DNA from 3 places in the Paenibacillus lacisediminis genome. Region 3 is predicted to be linked to each of the others. Evidence: riboswitches for the same ligand, from Rfam matches in the RefSeq annotation. Region 3 holds a riboswitch; each other region holds the start of a gene.

Region 1 (7,669 bases), on a different contig from region 3:
GTTTCAATATTCTTCATCTCCTTTTAGTACTTTACTCATAATTTATTTTGTAAAAACGTTATTACAAATCATTAATATTAAACATTTGTAAAAACGTTATCACAAACGCAAATAGTTAGAAAACTTTGTAATTACTTTTTAATTTTCTTTACCGAGCTCCGCTCGATCAACGACGTTCCCAAAACAACTTTCTGACCTACCTGCTCGGAGTTTTTATTCTTCAGGCTTCTCAGCAATATTTCCGCCGCGGCTTTTCCCATTTCCAAATTGGGCCGATCAATCACGGTAACAGGCGGCATCATAAAGCTCGCCAGCTCATGATCGTCAAATCCAACTAATGAAATGTCCTCGGCAAGCTTAAGCTGCAAATCTCTGATCGCTTTAATCGAGCCTTTGCAAATCAAGTTGTTGGCTGAGAATATAGCGGTTGGCGGATTGTCGAGAGACAGCAGCTCCACCGTTGATTTATATCCATGCTCCTCCAGCCAATCGCCTTCTTTCACATAGGAAGCGCTCACAGGGAGTCCGTTATCGCGGAGCGCCCGTTCGAATCCCCAAAAGCGTTCCTTCTGATTGAGGTATAGAGGTTCTCCATAGATAATGGCTATTCTCTCATGACCGTAATCAATTAAATGCTGCGCCGCCTGATACGAGCCTCCGAAGTTATCGATCGTTACGCTGTGGTTAATATTGATTAAGTAGTTGCGATCAACAAAAACAATCGGCTTTTGGATCTGCGAATAAGCAAGATGGCTTTCTTGGCAAGGAATGATAATGAAACCATCCACATTTTTACTGATTAACTCATTGATGTAGGACTCTTCTGTATGGGGATCATCGTTAGTGGAGCACACAAACAGCAGGTACCCGTCTTTTCTTGCTTCGTTCTCCGCGCCTTGAATGACCGCCGTATAAAAGGGATTCATCGTATCCGGCACGAGCAATACAATTGTTTTCGTCTCTTTCTTCACCATGGATACCGCTGTCTTGTCGGGCACGAAATTCAATTCTTCGATTGCCTCCATAACTCTCCGGTGAGTTTCCGGCTTTACGCGATCAAGTCCATTGATAACCCGGGAAACGGTGGATACGGAGACTTTCGCTTTTTTCGCTACATCTTTAATCGTAAGCGGCTTGTACATATTCGTCCCTCTCGTTCCTGTCGAAACTCATTTGCCCGGTTGGGCAAATCATAAAATGCGCATTTGTAATAACGTTTTTACAACTAGAGTTTATCATTGGCATTTCTATTTGTAAACACTTTTTTAACTATTGGAGGAAAATTATAAAACCGTTTTCATATCAAATCCGGATTATTAAGAGTTTTTGAAACGCCTTTTTTGAACATTTGGACGTATATGAAAAACTGATATTATATTATCTGTTGTTTACCATCAACAGGACGACATCTATTGGCCAAAATATTTCGTACAGCGTAATGAATGATTTTATGAAGAATTATTCTTTCAGTTTGCTCAGTTGACTGGCGCTACCAGACTGAATGATGCACAGAGACAGCAATTAAGAGACTTTTTCTTATTCTTCTACCTTTATGCTCACCCGGTTAATGAGGAAACGCTCTACGTCTTTTCTATTTGTAATCCAACCGCGCTTACTGCATTTTGTTTTCGATCCGCTGCATGAACTCTTCGGCGGCACTGTAGCCAAACTGCTTGAGATACCAATTGTTGGCCGCCGCCTCGATCAGACCGGCCACATCCCGTCCCGGCTGGAGCTGGACTTCGATATGCGGAATCTTGACGCCAAGATATTCCGTGAACTGAGGCTCCAGTTCCAGCTCATTATTCAGAGAGTCTTCCCTCCATGGCGCTAATTCAATGTCGAGTACAATGCGCGTCTCGTCCTGAAAAGCCCTGCGCCCGTATTGGCGTACGACATTAATCAGGCCGATGCTGCGCAGCGCGAGGAATTCGCGTGTGGTTTCATTATGCGTTCCAAGCAAAGTGGCCGGGCCCAGTTTCTTCAACACCACAATATCGTCCGCAACGAACCGGTGGCCCCTTCTAATGAGCGTATGGGCGGTTTCGCTTTTGCCGATCCCGGATTTGCCGCGGAGCAGGACGCCTATGCCCGATACATTCACACATACCCCATGGATCGAGATCTCCGGCGCAAGCGCTTTGACCAGATAGCTGTCCAGCTTGGCGATAAACTCCGTTGTCGTCTCCTCGGTCCTTAGCAGCGGAATCCCCTCCTGATCGCAGAACAAGGTCAGATAGGGGATCTCCTGCTGCCCCGACGTCACAATAAAGCATGGCGGATGATATTTGACAATGTTGCCGATATGCAGCTTGCGTTCTTCTACGGTTAAGGTCAATAAATAGTTAACTTCCTTACGGCCAAGCACTTGCACCCGCTCCATCGGAAAAAAATCAAAATACCCCACAAACTCCAACCCAGGTCTATGCGCCCGTGGACGGGTAATCACACGGTCCATACGGCCGGCCCCGGCTAGCACTTCCATATGAAACGTTTCCGCAAGACTTTGCACCGTGATCGTCTTCATCTTGTTCTCCCCAATTATTAATGATTCTGGAATGACACTGTTTATGATTATTTACCCGCTTTTCTTCGATTCGAATAATGCAATGCAAACAGCAGAATAAACCATAAGGGTGTCAATAATAAGGCCATGCGTGTTTCTTTGGCAACCAGCATAATTATAAGAATTATAGCAAACAACGTCAGAACTGCATAATTAACAAAGGGGGTAAATGGTGCTTTAAATTTCGATTTTGCCTGCAACTCTGGCTGCGTCTTTTTATACTTGATGTGACAAACGAGAACCACACCCCAAACCCAAATAAAACAAATGGCGCTAATAGTGGTCACGACGCCAAACGCCTGCTCCGGAATAAGCTTGCTCAATAGAGCTCCCCCGGACAAGACGAGTGTGGAGATCAATAGCCCATTTCTGGGCACATGATTTTTATTCAGCTTGGCAAAATGGGACGAAGCCTGGTTATTCTTGCTTAAATTATATAAAATTCGGCTTGTTGAAAACATCCCGCTGTTGCAAGCGGAAGCGGCTGAAGTTAATACAACAAAGTTAATAATTCCCGCAGCAATCGGAATCCCGACCAAACTAAACGTTTTAACAAAAGGGCTTTCTGCCGGACTTAGTTCCGTCCAGGGGTTAATGCACAATAGGGCAATAATCGCGCCAACGTAGAAAAATAAAATTCTAAGCGGAATTTTATTAATCGCCGAGGGGATGTTTTTTTCCGGATTGGATGTTTCCGCGGCCGATACCCCCACCAACTCCACGCCAACAAAGGCAAACACAACCATTTGGAAGGAAAGCAAGAAACCCGGAACTCCGTTTGGAAATATGCCCCCATGTCCCCAAATGTTTTTGACCGTAACCATTCCTGCATCTGTCTTGAATCCTATGACCAGTAAGATCACCCCAATGGCAATTAATGCGAGAATCGTCACTACCTTAATTAAAGCAAACCAAAACTCCAATTCGCCAAAATTTTTTACAGTTAACAGATTGAGCCCCAATAAAATAATTAAGCAGATGATTTCAGGCACCCATTGCGGAATATCAAACCAATATTGAACATACACCCCAACCGCGATCACATCGGCCATAGCTGTCATGATCCAGCAAAACCAATAGGTCCATCCCGTTACAAAAGCGGCCCGCGGCCCAAGATAGTCTTCGGCAATATCCGTAAAAGATTGATAACCTGCTTTGGACAGCAGGAGTTCTCCTAGCGCCCTCATCACAAAAAATATGGCGATCCCCACGATGAAATAAGCAAAAATAATGGACGGACCTGCCAGTTGAATGGCTTTGCCCGATCCCAGAAACAATCCCGTACCAATGGTACCGCCAATAGCAATGAGTTGAACATGCCGATTTTCTAAATCCCTCTTTAATTCTTGTTGTGCCAAACCAAACTCCCCCTTAAACGTGAAAAGTTGAACAATGATTAACGCCAATAAAAAAAGAGACTGGATGCGCTCCAATCTCCTGGTCATAAGAATAATAAATAAGTTTTGTTATCAACTATTTTCGAATAACAAATAGATATTTAGTACTCTTCTGTCCTTTTGCCTGAGATTGTGAACCCTTCGGCGCCGCGGAATTCCCGCGGTCTCTCCAGAAGCTGCTCCTGCTATAGTACGATCCATAGCAATCATAGCTTGCTAACTATTTAATTTTTTCATTGTAACAACCCATTTAAATATTTTTCAATATTACTCGCAGTGATATATTTTGTCAACGAGATACTTCCCATCGGCGAATGCCCGTTAGGCATTACCTGCCTTAGACGGTTTGTTGCTGGGTGCAAACCACCCAATTAGGGCGATCGCCACCAAGACAGCGTAGAAGACAATCGTCCAGACCGTGCTATGGGGGAAATGAGGATCCAAAACCCCAATATCCTCATGGGCAAGGGTGATGACGGCGAGCTTTACTCCAACCCAGGCAACGATCGCATAAGCCGTCGTCTCAAGCGCCGGACGTTGGGCTAGCAGTTTTACAAACCAAGTAGCTGCAAATTTAATTAAGATCAGGCCTGCAATTCCGCCGAGCAATACAACGATAAATTGCCCCGCGTCCATCCCCCCGAAATCGCCAAGCGGCGAGTCAGGCAGCCCTAGCGCAAGCGCCACCGCAGCCAGGATGGAATCGATCGCAAAGGCAAGGTCTGCCAGCGCAATTTTTCCTACTGTAGGCCAAAAACTTTTCCCTGCCGCCTCTTGTTTCGTGTCCTTGTGCACATCCTCATTCTTCTTGCCGAATCGCGCTTGGATGATGTGCTTTAACCCCAAGTATAGGAGATAAGCCGCGCCAATCGCCTGCACCTGCCAGACGTTAGCAATAAAGGAAATCGCAAATAACGCGGCAAAACGAAAGACAAAGGCCATCATGATTCCATAGTTAATCGCTCGTTTCTTCTGTTCGTCCGGCAAATGTTTCGCGATGACCGCAAGAACGAGCGCATTGTCGGCCGACAACAATCCTTCCAAACCGATAAGAATGAGTAGTGCCCAGGCATACTCCAACCACATTTACTCCATCTCCCCTTTGCAAAGCAAGTTTTGTCAACCGACAATGCTGCACGTAGATAATATTGACTTGTACAGCAATGGGTATACGAGATGTTATACGAAATATCCCCCCGATACAGTTCATTTTTTTACGATGAGAATAACATCGTTACTTCCTCCTGCTTTTAACATTAATTTTCAATGCGAACTAACCGTTTCTCGCTTCGATCCCAGCGCCATCCCATATCCTTCGTTAATGACAAGCCACCATACCACTCATCCACTCCCTTTTCCTGTAACCAGTCCTTTTCACCCGATAGAACTTCCTGTCCGAAATTGGTTAATGCGACAGTACCGTCTTTCGCGGAAGGAAGCCCGCCAATAAAATAATCCGGCCCCTCGGCCTCCAGAAGTGGCTTCGGCAGCTCCGCCATCGTTTTTAGCCGGTACCGAAACTCCACGTCCCCCATTCCCAATTCGTGCAGCCTTTCTCCCACTTCCTTAAACAATTCAGCAGGTTTTTGCACTCCGTTATTTACAAGCTCTAACGTGGTTTGCTCAACGATTCCCAACCCATTGTCCGACGACGGAAGCCGGTTCAAATGCATTGTAAATGCCGAATGCACGAAAGGAAGAATCGATGTCTCCAACCGCAAAATTCCAATATGCTTCTCGATGTCCCGGGAAGCGTACGCCTCCCAAATTTCGGCGCCCAGTTTAAGCTCCTCCTCACCAATTCGCCTCCACGTGCCTGACAAGGTTTCCAATTGCTCCGTAGTAAGCTGCCCCATTCCCCGAAACAAATCAATCCCGGGATAGTCCCCGATGCACAGCAGATTTAGTTTTGTATTGCCTAACGGCTGCTTTGAGAACCAATGTAATAGAAAGGCCAGCATCGTCTGATCGAATAAATCATGCTCGAACCACATCACGACCTCATCGTATTTGCGGAAATTTTGGAGGCAGGATTCCTGGGATTCGCAACTTGCAATGAATTCCGATGCAGGGATGCCCAGAGTTTTTTCCAAATAAGCTGCCCTAAAAAACCTCTCGTTTTTTCCGTCCATGTTCGTAAATGCCGGGCCAACAGGATACACTTCTCTCCAAACCAAAATATCTCCCTGAACGTTTCCGTTCCTTAGCTTATTGCCTACATGATCACCGTTCACAATATGAAGCATTTTTTCCCCTCCCCAAAAACAAAACATGAAAGGAGCTGCCAAGCAGCTCCTTAGTTATTGAATCATATATTCCCCGGATCCTGCTTGGGTAATTCAGTTCGCGGTATTGCGGCTAAATCGGTTCACGGCGCTAAACAGGGCTTTTACGGAGGAGGTCATAATATCAACGTCAATGCCGCAACCCCAATATACGCTGCCGTCGGCAGCCGTGATGCCGATATAAGAGACCGCTTGTGATTTAGAGCCTGTTTCCAGAGCGTGCTCGGTATAGATCAAATCGGTATAGTTCAGCCCAAGCTCAGTTTGCAGAGCATTGCTGATCGCATCGAGTCTTCCGTTTCCGGTGCCTGCAATTTCCTTGACTTCATGGCCGGTCCGGATCGTGACGATGGTTTGAAAATCTTCATTGTCCGTAATGCGGTATTTGATAAACTCGACAGGCGTTTTAATGTTCACATATTCCTTCAAGAAAATATCGTATATTTCCTCGGGCATCAGTTCTTTTTGCTGCTGATCCGATACGTTTTTAACGGAGTATCCGAAGTTTTCGCGCATTTTCGCCGGGAGATCGAGTCCGTACTTCAGCTGCAGCACGTATCCGATCCCGCCTTTGCCGGACTGGCTGTTAATGCGGATAATATCGCCTTCGTACTCCCTGCCGATGTCCTTGGGATCAATCAGCAGATAAGGGACCGACCAATGCCGGAGTTCTTTTTCCTCGCGCCATTTCATCCCTTTAGCAATCGCATCCTGATGTGAGCCGGAGAAAGCGGTGAATACCAGTTCGCCTCCGTAAGGATGTCTTTCGCTCACTCTCATTTTGGTCAGCCGCTCATAAACGGAGGCGATCGTAGGGATGTTCTCAAAATTCAGCTTCGGGTCTACCCCGTGCGAGTACATGTTTAGCGCCAGCGTCACAATGTCTACGTTCCCCGTTCTTTCCCCGTTGCCAAACAAAGTGCCTTCGACGCGCTGAGCGCCGGCCAGCATCCCCAGCTCCGCGTCCGCCACACCCGTTCCCCTGTCGTTATGCGGATGGAGCGACAAAATCACATGCTCCCGGAAATTCAAGTGCTCGCTCATATACTCGATCTGGCTGGCGTAAACGTGAGGCATCGACATGGACACCGTTGCCGGCAGGTTGATGATGACCGGGCTCTCCGCCGTCGGCTGCCATATGTCAAGCACGCTGTTGCAAATATCCAGCGCAAACTCGATCTCTGTACCGGTGAAGCTCTCCGGCGAATACTGAAACTGGAAGTTCCCTTCTGTTTCCTCCGCACACTGCCGGAGCAGCTTGGCGCCATTCAAAGCAATGTCGATAATTTCTTGCTTGGATTTGCGGAATACCTGTTCCCGCTGCGCCACGGAGGTCGAGTTGTACAGATGGACGACGGCTTTTTTCGCGCCTTTTAGCGATTCGAACGTTTTGCGGATGATGTGCTCTCTCGACTGGGTCA
Region 2 (7,669 bases), on a different contig from region 3:
TCTTAACGGCATCGGTTTGCTGAACCGTGAAAACAGGGAACCCGGAACCTACGATTTCGCCGAGCTCCGCCGACTGGGACACGATAACCCCGTCTACGGGGGCAACCAGCTTCGTGTAACCCAAATAAGTTTGGGCTTCCTGCAGCGCCGCGGAAGCTTGCTTCTTGCCGGACTCGGCCGTCCGCTGGGCCGCCTCGGCCTGCTCGATCATCGCCGCCGCCGCATCCACATCCTGCCGCTTAATCTCGATTTGCGCCTTGTTGGCCTCGGCCAGCGCCAAAGCTGCTTTCGCCTGCTCAAGCTGGGCTTCGGCGGCGTCGATCTCCTCCTGGCGGGCGCCTTCTTTCGCCAAGTTGTTTTGTTCAACCGCGGCGTTGTAAGACGCTTCCGCCTGCGTATAGGAGAGGTTCACTTTGTCCATATCGGCCTGGCTGACTATCCCTTCGGCAAACAAGCTTGAGGTCCGCTGCAAATTGTCCTTGGCGATATCGTAAGCTTTTTTGGCCGCTTCCATCTGGACTTTCACCTGCTTCAGCTCCTGCGGGCGCGCTCCCGCTTTGAGTCCATTAACCTTGGCCTGGGCCGCCTGAACCACCGCCTGCGCCTGCGCGATCTGTTTGTCGATCGTTTCCGCCGTCAGGAAAACCGCACTTTCACCCTCCGCTCTTTTCGATTTCGCCGCATTCACGGAAGCTGCCGCTTGCCCGATCTGGCCTTCGGCCGCGGCCACCGCCGCCTGGGCCTGGGATACCTTGGCTTTGACCTCATCGCTTTCGATCTGGGCCAGGATATCCCCCTTTTTGACCTCATCGCCTTCCTCCACCAGCAGCTCGACGATCCGCCCGCCGACTTTAAAGCTCGCGCTCGATTGATTGGCCTCGATAAACGCCGTCGGGCGGTTCGCTTTTTCCCTGCCGGAAGTGATCTGGTTCGAGTTCAGAATCCAGACCCCACCCGCAATGAGCAAAGCGATCGCAACATAAACTAACACCCTGGGTATAATCAGCACTTTTAGTTTTTCCATCTTCCTCTACCCCTCCAAATATCATCTCGCTTAAATTTGAACCGTTAATAGTTAATAGACCGGCCGATTTGCCGACAGGCCTCCCGCCAGCAAAATCCGCAAGGACTCCTTGATCTGCTCCTTGTCCAGCGGCTCGTGGTTTTTGCTCCAATCCAACGTTAACGCTATGTACAACTTCAGCATGACGAAAGAGACGACCTTCGGATCAAAAGCGCGAATTTCACCGCGCTGTCCGGCCAGCGTGATTTGCCGCTCCAGATAATCCAGAATGGCGTTTTCGATTTTTTCCAAGCCTTCCCGCGCCTGCTGGGTGCCGAAATTGCGCACCTCCTGAAACAGTTTGGCCAACAGCTCATGCTCGCGTCTGAACTCCAGCAAGGCATCCATGCTTTGATAGAGGTTCTCGAAAAACGGCTTGTTCACATCCACCTTTTGCGCTGTGAGCTGTTTCATATCCGCAATGATGGAAAGTAGAATTTCATCAAACAGCTCTTCCTTGTTGGTGAAAAAAGTATAAATGGTCCCCTTGGCTACATTGGCGATTTTAGCCACTTGCTCCATCGTCGTCGCCTTATAGCCAAACAGCGAAAAACATTTCACGGCGGCTTCAATCACCAATTCCCGCCGGTTGATTTGAGCCAATCCCCATCGCGCCTCCCTCCAAGAAATGACCAATTGACCGAAATATGAATATAGTCAATTAGTCGATTTTTACTTTACTCCTTCCAAAGACGGATGGCAAGGTATTTTTTGCAAAAAAATTTCGAAAATTTCTCGACCTGAGATGAAGTGCTTCAAACGACAGCTCCCGTAACGGACAGGAGAGACGTTATTCGCTTATTTCCCTGGTATTTCCCGCTCTAACGGACACAGATGACGTTATTTGGTTCAAAATGACATGTTTTACGCCGGTTTGAAGGAAATAACGTCTTCTCGGTCCGTTAGAATTTTTTCGCCTTCATTCTGGGCGGTTTAAGGTCGCTGGAGTCCGTTAGAAGCGCAGCCTCATCAACGAGGTGCGGCAGGCAACACCACAACTCGACAACACCGCAGTTTGGCAATATCACAGTACGACACATCACAGTGCGGCATATCACAGTACGACACATCACAGTACGGCATATCACAGTACGACACATCACAGTGCGGCACATCGCAGTACGACACATCACAGTACGACACATCACAGTGCGGCATATCACAGTACGACACATCACAGTACGACACATCACAGTACGACACATCACAGTACGACACATCACAGTGCGGCATATCACAGTACGACACATCACAGTACGACACATCACAGTACGACACATCACAGTGCGGCAATCGCAGTGCGGCCACGTCCCGTGCGGCAACGCCCCGATCACACATTGCGATGCGCCTCTGCAGCCTCAACACAAAAAAGTCCCGGCCCTCTTTTACGAGGACCAGGACTCTTACTTGCTTATTTTCTCCGGTTCCGCAGCTCCTTCATAATTTTGCGGCCGGTAGGCGTTTGGGCCAGGCCGCCCTGGGCCGTTTCCCGATGCCGGCTGGGCATCGCGGAGCCGACCTCCAGCATGACGTCGATGACCTCGTCGGACGGAATCGCGCTGCGCACGCCGGCAAGCGCCATATCGGCGGCCGCGAGCGCATTTACCGCCCCGAAGCCGTTGCGGACGATGCAGGGGATTTCCACCAGGCCGCCAACCGGATCGCAGATCAGGCCCAGCGTATTTTTCAGCGCCAAGCCGACGGCGTGCACCGCCTGCTCCGGCGTTCCCCCGCGCAGCTCAACCATCGCGCCCGCCGCCATGCCGATCGCGGAGCCGATTTCCGCCTGGCATCCGCCTTCCGCGCCGGAGATAAACGAATTGTTGGCGATCACGTACCCGATCGCCCCGGCGCAGAACAAACCGCGCACAAGCTGCTCATCCTCCCAGCCGAAGCGCTCCTGGGCGCTGACGAACACCCCCGGAATGATGCCGCAGGAACCGGCCGTTGGGGTGGCCACGATCCGCCCCATCGAAGCGTTAACCTCGGAAACCGCCAAAGCGTAAGCCATCGCCTGGCAGGCGATGTCCCCCACGGCGGGCTCCCCGTTGCCGCGGTATTCGTTTACCCTTTTGGCATCGCCGCCCGTCAGCCCGCTCGTTGAGGTGATTTGCTCCGTCAAACCTTTGCGCACGGCCTCTTTCATTATTTGATAATACTCGGCCATCGCTGCCATGATTTCCGCTTCGCTCTGGCCGCTTTCCGCCGCCTGATCCTGCAGCATGACTTGCGAAATCGTCAGGGACTCCTTGTCGCACAAAGCGACGAGCTCCCGCAAATTCCGAAAACGCATGTTTACCTACTCCTTCACTTTATGTTAAATCGATGTAAGCCACCCGGCTTACGTGCGGAAGCTTTTTAACCTCATCAATAAGAGTGCCCGGAATCGCGCCATCCGCTTCGACGACGGTCAGGGCTTCTTCGGTCCTTCCTTTCCGGTCGGTAATGATATAGCCGATGTTCACGTCCTCCCGGCTGAATAGCGCGGTGATGCCGGCCAACATGCCTTGGCGGTCGGCATGCTCAATCACAAGCGTCGGCAGTTCGCCCGAACACTTGACCTCAAACCCGTTGATGCCCTGAATCGCAATGTTCCCGCCGCCGATCGACGCCCCCGTCACCTCGGCCTTGCCGTTTCCGGCGGTGAGCGCGATTTTTACCGTATTGGGATGGGTCCCCGGCTGAACACCGGTTGTAAAATCAAGCTTCATCCCCATTTCTTCCGCGTTTTGCAGCGAGTTCCGGATGCGCTCGTCATCCGTGCGGTAATCCAAAATTCCGCCGACGATGGCCAGGTCCGTGCCGTGCCCCTGATACGTTTCCGCAAACGAGCCGTAGAAACAAATCCGCGCTTCGTAAGGCGCCTCTCCCAACAGTTGCCGCGCAAAACGCCCAATCCGCACCGCCCCCGCGGTATGGGAGCTGGACGGCCCGATCATCGCCGGACCAATAATCGAAAATACATTTTTAAACCGCATGGTCATCTTCCCCGTTCCCCAAATCTTTGTTTTCACCATTTTGCAAAAATCTTACTTTCAGTTTTCCCTAACATGACAGTCCTCAACGTTAAAAAGGACAGAAAAAAGGCCTGCTGCCTTCTCTCTGTCCCCGTTACCTGAGAGTTTAATGTGTCCGTGAGCCGGAAACACGTACCCCTTGGGTGGCTTTCGCTCTCTCCAGAGTCGCGTCAGGCCATGGTCCTTGTACCTGAGAGATTCAAAGCCGCCCCGCATGGCCGGCTATTTGCTCCTTCGGTGCCGCCTTTCCCAAGCGGACTCTCCCATGACCCTCATTCGCTCCTTATCATTTTGTAATTAATGTAAAACGAAAAACACTATATGTCAATATATCTAACATACATTTTCAACTAAACGCCAAATAATATAGTAAAATATTCCTATTTTTCTATGAAAATATGTATATTCTCGCAAAATCCTACTTGTACATTTTCATTTTCAAAGATATACTATTTCCAAAACAAACCATTATTTACCTATTTTTATTTTTTATTGAAAATAACCTACTTTTCCTATCGATTTTATAATTCGACCAACCTCAACATCATCGGTAGTTCAACGAAAGCCTGAATTTATCGCCGATACCTCACCGTTTTCCGCTTCACGTTTTGGTTATGTCCTATTCGGCCTGTGTTATAAACCGGGCCCAAACGCCAAATTTCTACTGCCCGCTACCCGAAGTGACTCTCTTTCCCAACTCAGAGATTTGTTCATGTTAATTTTTCTCCCATAAAAGGAGGTGATGCTTGGAATTACGTAGATATCATTCGTTTTTTTTCGCAAAGTCGCTCAGGTCGTGTCCGGTTTTAACTGACAGCCAGCAATTCTCCGGGCTGCCACAAGAGGATTTCTCGAAAGAACCATTAACCTAGTAAAGGGAGTGAAGAAGTTGATCCGATTCAAAAGATTCCGTAAAAATTTCTCACTCGGTATGTCGATCCTCCTTGTGCTTACTTTTGTTCCTGTGACCTATGCCGAAACCAACGGCGCTGCGGCCAAAACCAGTCTAAAATCCAGCGCGCCGCACATCGCCGAAGCCAAGATCGATGGCAAACTGACGACGCAGTTCAAGCAGGACGATTACGTGACTTATCTCGTTAAATTAAAAGAACAAACCGATACAGCCTCGGTTTCCAAGCTGGCCCTGCAAAAAGCCGCAACCGAAAAAGCGACGCCTTCGGCCGCTAAAATGTCGGCCCGGACTTCCGTCATCAGCGCCCTGCGTGAAACGGCTTCACGCACCCAGGTCAGCCTGGATAACTATTTGAGTCAGGAGCAAAAGTCCGGAGAGGTTAAGGATTATAAAAGCTACTTTATCGTAAACGCCATGGCGGTGACAAGCACAAAAGAGGTGCTTGACCAAGTCGCCCTGTTTCCTGAAGTAGAAAAGATTCTCCCCAACGAAGAACGGTTTCTGGATAAGGTGGAAATCGACAAGCAGGAGGCGGCGGCCGGTCAAGGGACACCCATCAAGGATGCCGTGGCCGATAACGCCGGGGCGGCAGCTGTCAAGCCGAGCAGCGTCGAATGGAACATCGCCCAGGTCAACGCCCCCGAGGTCTGGGCCCAAGGCATTGACGGAAGCGGGATCGTCGTCGCCAACCTCGACTCCGGCGTAGAATACACCCATCCGGCTTTGCGCGCTAAATGGCGCGGGTTCGATGCTTCCGGGAACATCGTCGATCCCGAGCTGAACTGGTACGACCCGCACAGCCACGCATCGCTGCCGGTGGATAGCGACGGGCACGGCACCCACACGATGGGCACAATGGTCGGATCGGAGCCCGACGGCTCGAACCAGATCGGCGTAGCGCCCGGGGCAAAATGGATCGCGGTGCGCATTTTTAACCCGTCGACCACCGACGCCATCATCCTGGACGGCGGGCAATGGCTGCTCGCTCCGGTGGACGCGGAAGGCAACCTCCATCCCGAGCTCGCTCCCGATGTTGTCAACAACTCGTGGGGCGGGGGGCCAGAGCGGGACGATTGGTTCCGCCCGATTGTACAAGCCTGGCGGGACGCGCAGATTTTCCCCGAATTTTCCGCCGGAAATACGACTCTCACCAATCCGGGCGGTCCCGGTTCCGTCGCCAATCCGGCCAACTATCCGGAGGCATTCGCCACAGGGGCGACGGACATCAACCGCAACCTGGCCGGTTTCTCCTTACTTGGCCCTTCGCCTTACGGCGAGATCAAGCCGGAGGTTTCCGCACCGGGCGTCAACATCCGCTCCTCCGTACCCGGCGGCGATTATGAAGGCGGCTGGAACGGCACCTCGATGGCCGGTCCGCATACGACCGCGATCGCCGCGCTGCTGCTGCAGGCCAACCATTCGCTGACGGTGGACGATCTCGAACAAATCCTGACCGACACGGCGACACCGCGCACGGACAGCCAGTTCCCGAGCACGCCGAACAATGGGTACGGCCATGGCATCGTTAACGCGCTGGATGCTGTCGGTTCCGTGCTCGAAGGGGTCGGATCGGTGTCCGGCCGGGTCGTAACCGCCGGTGACGATTTCGAAGAGCCGGTGCTGGAGCATACTCCGCCATCATTAATATATGAAGGTTTCGACGTAACGTTAACCGCCCATGTGACCGACAATATCGCTGTGACCTCGGTTGAATTTTACGCCCGGGAGGCAGGAACCAGCCATTATTTATACCTGCCGGCGACGCGTGTGTCGGGCACGAGCCAGGACGGCGTCTATGAAGCCACCGTCCCGTCCTTCCTGGTCGGAACCGCGGGGCTCGAATATTACATCAGGGTCAGCGATTACGGGGGCAACGGCTTTGACAGCGACCCGTATTCCGTGACCGTGTCGGCCGGAATTCAGCCCGGATACGAGCAGGATTTTGAGACCGATGCGATCGGATATGCGACCGGCGGAACCGGAAACACGTGGGCCTGGGGAACGCCGGTTAGCGGCCCGGGCAGCGCCCATTCCGGGGAAAAAGTGTACGCGACGAACCTGACCGGCACTTACGCCGCCAACGCCAACTCCTACCTGCTGGCGCCTCCGATCGACTTGACCGGAAGTCCGGAAGGGGCGCTGCTTTCTTTTAAACATTGGTACGATCTTGAAAGTAACCGGGATTACGGCACAGTGTATATCGCCTCCGAAGACAGCGATTACGCTTTCGCGCCGGTAGCCGAATTTACGGGAACGAGCGGCGGTTGGAAAACGCAATATATCGACCTTCGCCCTTATGCCGGCCAGCAGGTTTACCTGCAATTCAATCTAACGTCCGACGGTTCGGTGCAAAAAGCCGGCTGGTACCTTGACGACCTGTCGCTGCAAGCTCCGGACGACACTGCTCCGGCGGCTCCCGGCGGGCTCAGCGGTTCCGTCAATTTCGTCGGCAGCGCGGAGCTTTCCTGGTCTGCCCCGGCCGATGAAGACGTGAAAGAATATACGGTGTATCGCTCCGTGACTTCGGGAACGGGCTACGAAGCGATCGCCACGACGGCGGAAACGGCTTATACGGACGCTTCCACCGTGACCGGAGCCACGTATTACTATACCGTCACCGCGGCCGATTACAGCGGCAACGAAAGCAAAAAATCCAACGAAATTGCGTTGACGATC
Region 3 (7,669 bases):
GCCTATTTATCGCAGACTTACCGCGTGTCAACTGCAAACGAGGAAGCCGCTAAAAACCGGCATCTTCAAGAAGCTTCGATCATCGTCCTGGCGATGAAGCCGAAGGATGCCGGCGAAGCGCTTAGCGAACTCGGCCCGATGCTGCGCGAAGGGCAAATGATCGTCTCCCTGATCGCCGGCCTGTCGATCGCGACGATCCAGGCGCTGCTTGGCAGCAACATCCCGATCGCCCGGACGATGCCGAACACGTCCTGCTCCATCGGCCACGGCGCAACCGGAATCTCCTTCTCCGCCGAAATATCGAAGGAGCAAAAAGCGCAGGTGTTGTCTATGTTTCAAGCGGTCGGTATGGTTAGCGTGATTCCGGAGGAACGGATGGAAATTCTGACCGGTGTTTCCGGCAGCGGGCCCGCATATATTTATTACATGATGGAAGCGATGATCGAAGCGGGTATGGAAGGCGGTCTTTCCCCCGATCAGGCGCGTGAGCTGACGGTGCAAACGGTGCTTGGCGCCGCCCTGATGATGAAGGAAACCGGCGAAAATCCGGCCAAGCTCCGGGCCGACATCACCTCGCCAAACGGCTCGACCCAAGCGGCGCTGGAGGTGCTCGAAGCGGCCGGCTTCCGGCCAAACGTGAAAGCCGCGGTGCACCGGGCCGCCGAGCGGTCTTTGGAAATGGGCGAGGCGGTTCGAAAGTCGCTTCTGTAAGCCATTATTTTGGGTGAAGCACGAAGGAGGACGGCCAACATGAATTTTTCGGACATTCCGTTGGAAGAAAAACAAGCTGCGCTCAGCGAACTGCGCGGCGTCAAGGAACGGCTTGCCGCCCGCGGCTGGCTTCCGGGCTTGAGCGGCAGCTTGTCCGTTCGGGTCGGCGGCTTCGCGCCGGGCAATTATCACTTCGCGGTGACGTCGGGCATGAAGGGCCAAACGAAGCTTCCGGCCGAGGAGTTTCTGTTTGTGGACGCCGCTGGTACGCCAAGTGAAGCCACAAAACTGACGCCCGGCGAAGATGTGCCGATTCACGCGAAAATCTACCGGATGACCGGCTGCGGCGCGATTCTCCACGTGCACACCGTGTTTAACAATGTGCTCAGCGAATATTTCGGCGACGAAGGATTCGTCCAAATACAGGGCAACGAGCTGATCAAAGCGCTGGGCATCTGGGAGGAGGACGCCGCTGTCCGCATCCCGGTCGTGCCGAATTACGCCGACATCGCCGAGATAGCGGGGCGGATTCCCGCCGCGCTCGACACCCGCGTTCCCGGCTTATTGCTGCGGGGCCATGGCATCTACGCATGGGGCTCCACCGCATTCGATGCCGTATCCCGCCTGGAGGCCTTCGAATTTATGTTCGAGGCGATTTACCGCTCCCTCCTGCTTCCGCCCAAACGTAAATGACCGGACCAAGCAACCTCGCGGCCAGCAAAGCAAAAATACGCAATGCGATAAGCAAGCCGCATCCTCATCGCTGACGCGAGGTTATTTTTGCCTGTCACAGGCCCTCTATCTTTCGAGAAACTCCGCATAAGCTTTAGCATCCATCAATTTGGAAAAAGCGGCGGCGGGGTCTTCATGGAGTTGAATCCGCACCATCCAGCCCCCGTCGTAAGGTTCTTCATTCACCAGCTCGGGCGCCGTTTCCAGCTCGTTGTTAATCTCCAGCACCGTTCCGCTGACCGGCGTAAACAAATCCGCCACCGTTTTGACCGATTCGATCGTGCCGATCCCGTCCTGTGCTTCCACTTCCGTTCCAAGGTCCGGCAGCTCCACAAACACGATATCGCCCAAGCGATGCTGGGCTACGTCGGAAATGCCGATTTTTGCCGTTCCATCCCCCAAATCCAGCACCCATTCATGTTCGTCGCTATACCATAGATTTTCCCTAATATTAGCAGACAAGCTCATTCCTCCTCTTTCCGGATATTTCTCGTTCAGATTATTCCAACCCAGTCAAGATGTCAATATTACTAACATAATTTATAGATTTGCAAAAATGAAAGCGTTGCAGTATACAAAACCAAAATAAAATTTATATTTTTATGATAAGTTTATTGACATATTTCGCGGTTTTGAGTATTAATGTAGATGTAATCAGCGGTTGAAGGCAGAGGGAGAGATTACAATTCCAGCAAATTGTAACGCCGAAGGAGCAAGCCGCACGGAAGCGGTGAATCTCTCAGGCAAAAGGACTTCTGCCGGACGCGTCTCTGGAGAGAATTCGTCTTTTAGGGTTTAAAGGCGGATCACCCAAGGGGAAACCTGCTTCTTCTTTAAAATGCCGGGGAGCAAGATGCCTGGTGTTTTGCAGCAGGGTAACTCTCAGGTACAAAGGACAGAGCCGGAAATATCCGATTCGTTGCCAGTCGGAATTTCTTGGCCTGTCTTTTTATTTTTTTCATGATATGCGCAGGTAAAAATACGGCCCACTACGGCCAAACGAGGTGATGAGATGTCCGAACCCCTACTGCAACGAACGCCGTTATACTCTTGTTACGGCCGATATGAAGGCGTGCGCTGCATCGATTTCGGCGGCTGGGAGCTGCCGGTGCAGTTCAGCGGCATTCAAAAGGAGCACGAGGCCGTGCGCGAGCGGGCCGGCTTGTTTGACGTATCGCATATGGGCGAGTTTTACGCCGAGGGTCCCGGAGCGGAAAGTTTTTTGCAGCGGATGACGACGAACGACGTGAGCCTGCTGGGGCCGGGAAAAGCTCAATACACCCTGCTCTGTTATCCGGACGGCGGTGTCGTCGACGATCTGCTGGTGTATAAACGGGACGAAGGCAAATACATGCTTGTCGTCAACGCCGCAAACATCGACAAGGATTGGGAATGGCTGCGGCGGCATCTGCCCGCCGAAGGCGTCAGCCTGCGCAACGTTTCCGCAGCCACGGCGCTGCTGGCGGTCCAGGGGCCGCTGGCCGCCTCCATCCTCTCCCCGCTGTGCGAAGGACATGATCCCGGCGCTTTGCGCCCCTTCACGTTTTATCCTGAGGCCCGGGTCAGCGGCATTAAAACGCTGCTCTCGCGCACCGGCTATACCGGCGAGGACGGGTATGAGCTTTATGCGGCTGCGGAAGACGCTCCGGCCCTTTGGGACGCGCTGATGCGAGCCGGCGAGGCCCACGGGCTCGTGCCGGCGGGGCTCGGCGCCCGGGATACGCTGCGTTTTGAAGCCGGCCTCCCCCTCTACGGGCAGGAGCTGTCGCAGCGTATTTCGCCGCTGGAAGCCGGCCTCGGCCGGTTCGTGAAATGGGACTCTGGCTCGTTTATCGGGCGCGAGGCGCTGCTCCAGCAGCGTGAAGAAGGCGTTCCGCAGCGGCTCGCCGGTCTGGAGATGATCGACCGGGGCATCCCGCGCACGCATTATCCGGTTTTTGCGCCTGGCATCGAGGGCCCAATCGGCGAAGTAACCACAGGCACGCAAGCGCCGACGCTCAAAAAAAGCCTCGGACTGGTACTGATCGCCAGCGCCCACGCGGCGGCCGGCACCATACTCGAGGTGGAAATCCGCGGCAAACGGCTGAAAGCCCAAGTCGTCCCCCTGCCATTTTATCGCCGAAACGCACTCGCCAAGCCGTGAAAGGAGAACGAGAAAACCTATGCTAAAACACCGTTATTTGCCGCTGACCGAACAAGACCGGAACGAAATGCTGGAAGCGATCGGCGTCCCTTCGCTCGAAGCGTTGTTTCAGGATATTCCCGGGGAGATCCGTTTTAAAGGCGAGCTGCCGGTTTCCCCACGGCTCGACGAATACACTTTAACCCGGCACATGTTCGCACTTGCCGCGCGCAATGCCGACACCGACCGTTACGCCAGCTTCCTCGGCGCGGGCATTTACGATCTTCATATTCCTTCCGTCGTCCAACATGTCATTTCCCGTTCCGAATTTTACACGGCTTATACGCCGTACCAGCCGGAGATCAGCCAGGGCGAGCTGCAGGCGATCTTTGAGTTCCAGTCCTATATCTGCGAGCTGACCGGCCTCAAGGTGGCCAACGCCAGCATGTACGACGGGGCGACAGCCCTCGCTGAAGCCGGTTCGCTGGCTGCGGCCGCCACCCGGCGCAAACGGCTGATCGTGGCCCGGACCGTCCATCCCGAGGCCCGTGAGGTGCTGGCAACTTACGCACGCGGCCTGAATCTGGAGATCGCGGAGGTCGGCTGGGAGGCGGGCGTTACCGACCGCAAGGCCTTGGAGACGGCCATTACGGAAGACACCGCCGCCGTGCTGGTGCAAAACCCGAATTTCTTCGGTTCCCTTGAAGATATCCGTTCCATCGGCGAGCTAATTCATGCGCGCGGAGGACTCTTGATCGTCAGTTGCAACCCGCTGTCTCTGGGCCTGCTGGAAGCGCCGGGCAAGCTGGGCGCGGATATCGTCGTTGGCGACGCGCAGCCGCTCGGCATCGCACCTTCCTTCGGCGGCCCGACCTGCGGATTTTTCGCCGTAGCCGACAGCTACATGCGCCGAATGCCCGGGCGGATCGTAGGGCAGACGACCGACAGGAACGGCAAGCGCGGGTTCGTGCTGACCCTGCAAGCCCGGGAACAGCATATCCGCCGCGAAAAAGCGACCTCCAACATCTGCTCCAACCAGGCGCTGCTCGCTCTCGCCGCGTCCGTGTATATGTCGCTGATGGGCAAACAAGGCATGGCCGAGGTCGCGGAGCTGAACCTGCAAAAAGCACATTACGCCAAAACGCGCCTGGCTTCCATCCCGGGCGTAAGCCTTCCCTTCCCGGCCCCGGTTTTTAATGAATTCGTGATCCGGCTGCCGGAAGGCGCCGATCCGCAGCGGCTTCAACAAAAGCTGCTCGAGGCCGGATTTATCGGCGGCTACGATCTGGGGCGCAGCTATCCCGAACTCGCCGGACATGTGCTGATCGCCGTGACCGAAAAACGCAGCAAAGCGGAAATCGACCAATTCGTCAGTGTAATGGAGGAATCGATATGCACGAAATAAATGAAACCAAACCGGAGGAATTGCTTATTTTCGAACGCAGCCGGCCCGGAAGGATCGGTTATTCCCTGCCGGAATGTGACGTTCCCGCCTTGCCGAAGGAGGAGCTGGTGCCGCCGGAAATGCTGCGCCGTGATGGGCTTTCGTTCCCGGAAGTGTACGAGGTTGATGTCGTGCGCCATTATACCGCCTTGTCCCGCCGCAATTTCGGCGTCGATAACGGGTTTTACCCGCTCGGTTCCTGCACGATGAAATACAATCCGAAAATCAACGAAGATGTGGCCCGTTACCCCGGTTTCGCCAAAATTCATCCGTATCAGCCGGAGGACAGCCTGCAGGGTGCGCTGGAGCTGATGTACCGGCTGCAGCGGGACTTGGCCGGGATTACGGGTATGGACGAGGTCACCCTGCAGCCGGCCGCCGGAGCGCACGGGGAATGGACGGGCCTAATGATGATCCGCGCTTATCACGAAAGCCGCGGTGAGAAGCGGACGAAAGTGATCGTGCCGGACTCCTCGCACGGCACCAATCCGGCCAGCGCTGCGGTCGCCGGCCTTGAGACGGTGACCATCCCTTCGACTGAGCGCGGCATGGTCGATCTGGACGCGCTGCGGGCGGCCGTTGGCGAAGATACCGCCGCCCTCATGCTCACCAACCCGAACACGCTTGGCCTGTTTGAGCAGCAAATCGTGCAGATCGCCGAAATCGTCCATACGGCCGGCGGGCTGTTGTATTATGACGGCGCCAACTCAAACGCCATCATGGGGATTACTCGTCCTGGCGATATGGGCTTTGACGTCGTCCACCTCAACCTGCACAAAACGATGAGCACGCCGCATGGCGGCGGCGGCCCCGGCGCCGGTCCGGTCGGCGTCAAAAAGCGGCTCGCGCCGTTCCTGCCCGAGCCGACGGTCGTCCTGGATGAATCATCCGGTCGTTACGCCATTCGCGGCCGGCGTGCGGAGGGGGCTGGCGAGTTGACCGGAGCGAGCGGTTCGGCAGCCTCCATCGGCCGGGTCAAAGCGTTTTATGGTAATTTCGGCATTCTCGTTCGCGCTTATGCCTATATCCGCAGCCTGGGCCCGGAGGGACTCCGCCAGGTTTCGGAAAACGCCGTGCTGAACGCCAACTATATGATGAAACGCTTGGCTCCTTATTACGAGATGCCTTACGAGGATCAGCCGTGCAAACACGAATTCGTCATGTCCGGCAGCGGGCTGGCCCAATACGGCATCCGCACGCTTGACGTCGCCAAGCGGCTGCTGGACTTCGGCTACCACCCGCCGACCATCTATTTTCCGCTGAACGTCGAGGAATGCATCATGATCGAGCCAACGGAAACCGAAAGCAAGGAGACGCTGGACGGCTTTATCGATTGTATGATTGCCATCGCCAAGGAAGCGGAGACGAACCCGGACATCCTGCTAAACGCGCCGCATACCACACCGGTCACGCGCCTTGACGAAACCGGTGCCGCCCGAAAGCCGGTGCTGAACTGCTCCTGCGGGTAACATAAATCAATGTATACCACACCAAATGCAAAAGTGCAGTTCATTTTCGCCAAAACGCCCCGAAATAGCTGATCAAGTGCAAAAGTGCAGTTCATTTCCGGATAACATACTAATATTTTCCAGTTCAGACCGAATTAACTGTACTTTTGCATTTCAATCGCTCAAACATGGGAATTTACGACAGACGAAATGCACTTTTGCATTTCCTTGCAACAAGTCGAGACGGCCAGGAAACAAAGACACGAATAAAAACAAAACCGCCTTCCCGGGAAGGCGGTTAATGCAAAATAAACCAGCACGCCGTATTGCTATTGCCTGGCTGCTATAAACCACGGCGGACTCCAACGTTAACACCCGGCTGTGGCGCATTTAAGGCCCGGCTTAAAAAACGAATACGAAATAGATCACGATCGCCAGCAAAATCCGGTACACCGCAAACGGCACCAGTTTGACGCGGTTGATCAGCTTCAGGAAAAAGCGGATCGACAGCAGCGCAAACACAAATGCGCTTATAAACCCGACGATGAAAAAGGGCAGGACATCCAGCGTAAAATACTGCAGGTTTTTGACCAGCGAAAGGGCGCTCGCCCCGGCCATAATCGGCACCGCCATGATGAAGGTGAAGTCGGCGGCCGCCCGGTGGCTTAAGCCCAGCAGCACCCCGCCGGAAATCGTCGATCCCGAGCGGGAGAAGCCCGGCCAAATCGACAAGCATTGGAAAAGGCCGATCGCAAACGCCTGCTTGTAAGTAATTTGGTCGACGGTTTCTACCTTGGCCCGCTTTGGCGCAAAGCGGTCGGCCACAATCATGAGCACGGCCCCAACCACCAAACCAATCAATACCGTTGCCGTCGAGAAAAGATACTCATCGATATAATTTTCAAGCAAAACGCCCAAAACTCCGGCCGGAATCAATCCGACAATGACCTGGGCCAGCTTGAGGCGCGAACCGCTGCCATGTTTAAGCTGTCGAGGCTGATACGCCCCGTCCTCCGCCACCATCGTCTCATCGGACCACTCCGATGAGACCCCTTTTTTTCCAAAAAAACGCGACAATCCAAGCAGTTCCATAAACCGGTTCCAGAACACGACTACCACGGCCAAAATCGAGCCGAGCTGGACCACGACTTTAAACGTGTTGGCTACATATTTGGAGCCCAGCAGGTGTTCGGTCCGCAGCCACATATCGTC

Evidence for each region. Region 3 has a riboswitch for glycine ahead of gcvT (glycine cleavage system aminomethyltransferase GcvT). Riboswitches for the same ligand answer to the same signal wherever they lie in the genome.
Region 1: it holds a riboswitch for glycine, as region 3 does, so the genes downstream of both, ACLD72_RS28390 (amino acid permease) here and gcvT (glycine cleavage system aminomethyltransferase GcvT) in region 3, are expected to answer to the same signal.
Region 2: it holds a riboswitch for glycine, as region 3 does, so the genes downstream of both, sdaAB (L-serine ammonia-lyase, iron-sulfur-dependent subunit beta) here and gcvT (glycine cleavage system aminomethyltransferase GcvT) in region 3, are expected to answer to the same signal.

The regions. Positions count from the first base shown of each region.
Region 1 covers NZ_JBKIAX020000022.1:32,083-39,751, reverse strand. Annotated here, with positions in the region: gene ACLD72_RS28405 (M24 family metallopeptidase) at 1-7, opposite strand, end outside; gene ACLD72_RS28400 (LacI family DNA-binding transcriptional regulator) at 132-1,142, opposite strand; gene hprK (HPr(Ser) kinase/phosphatase) at 1,613-2,527, opposite strand; gene ACLD72_RS28390 (amino acid permease) at 2,575-3,924, opposite strand; glycine riboswitch at 4,066-4,146, opposite strand; gene ACLD72_RS28385 (TerC family protein) at 4,285-5,049, opposite strand; gene ACLD72_RS28380 (DUF1835 domain-containing protein) at 5,220-6,209, opposite strand; gene leuA (2-isopropylmalate synthase) at 6,303-7,669, opposite strand, start outside.
Region 2 covers NZ_JBKIAX020000004.1:487,971-495,639, forward strand. Annotated here, with positions in the region: gene ACLD72_RS10970 (HlyD family secretion protein) at 1-1,024, opposite strand, end outside; gene ACLD72_RS10975 (TetR/AcrR family transcriptional regulator) at 1,076-1,666, opposite strand; gene sdaAA (L-serine ammonia-lyase, iron-sulfur-dependent, subunit alpha) at 2,475-3,356, opposite strand; gene sdaAB (L-serine ammonia-lyase, iron-sulfur-dependent subunit beta) at 3,376-4,041, opposite strand; glycine riboswitch at 4,249-4,356, opposite strand; gene ACLD72_RS10990 (S8 family serine peptidase) at 4,970-7,669, shown strand, end outside.
Region 3 covers NZ_JBKIAX020000021.1:52,577-60,245, forward strand. Annotated here, with positions in the region: gene proC (pyrroline-5-carboxylate reductase) at 1-711, shown strand, start outside; gene mtnB (methylthioribulose 1-phosphate dehydratase) at 751-1,404, shown strand; gene gcvH (glycine cleavage system protein GcvH) at 1,510-1,905, opposite strand; glycine riboswitch at 2,105-2,208, shown strand; glycine riboswitch at 2,209-2,351, shown strand; gene gcvT (glycine cleavage system aminomethyltransferase GcvT) at 2,456-3,586, shown strand; gene gcvPA (aminomethyl-transferring glycine dehydrogenase subunit GcvPA) at 3,606-4,970, shown strand; gene gcvPB (aminomethyl-transferring glycine dehydrogenase subunit GcvPB) at 4,958-6,478, shown strand; gene ACLD72_RS28000 (undecaprenyl-diphosphate phosphatase) at 6,860-7,669, opposite strand, start outside.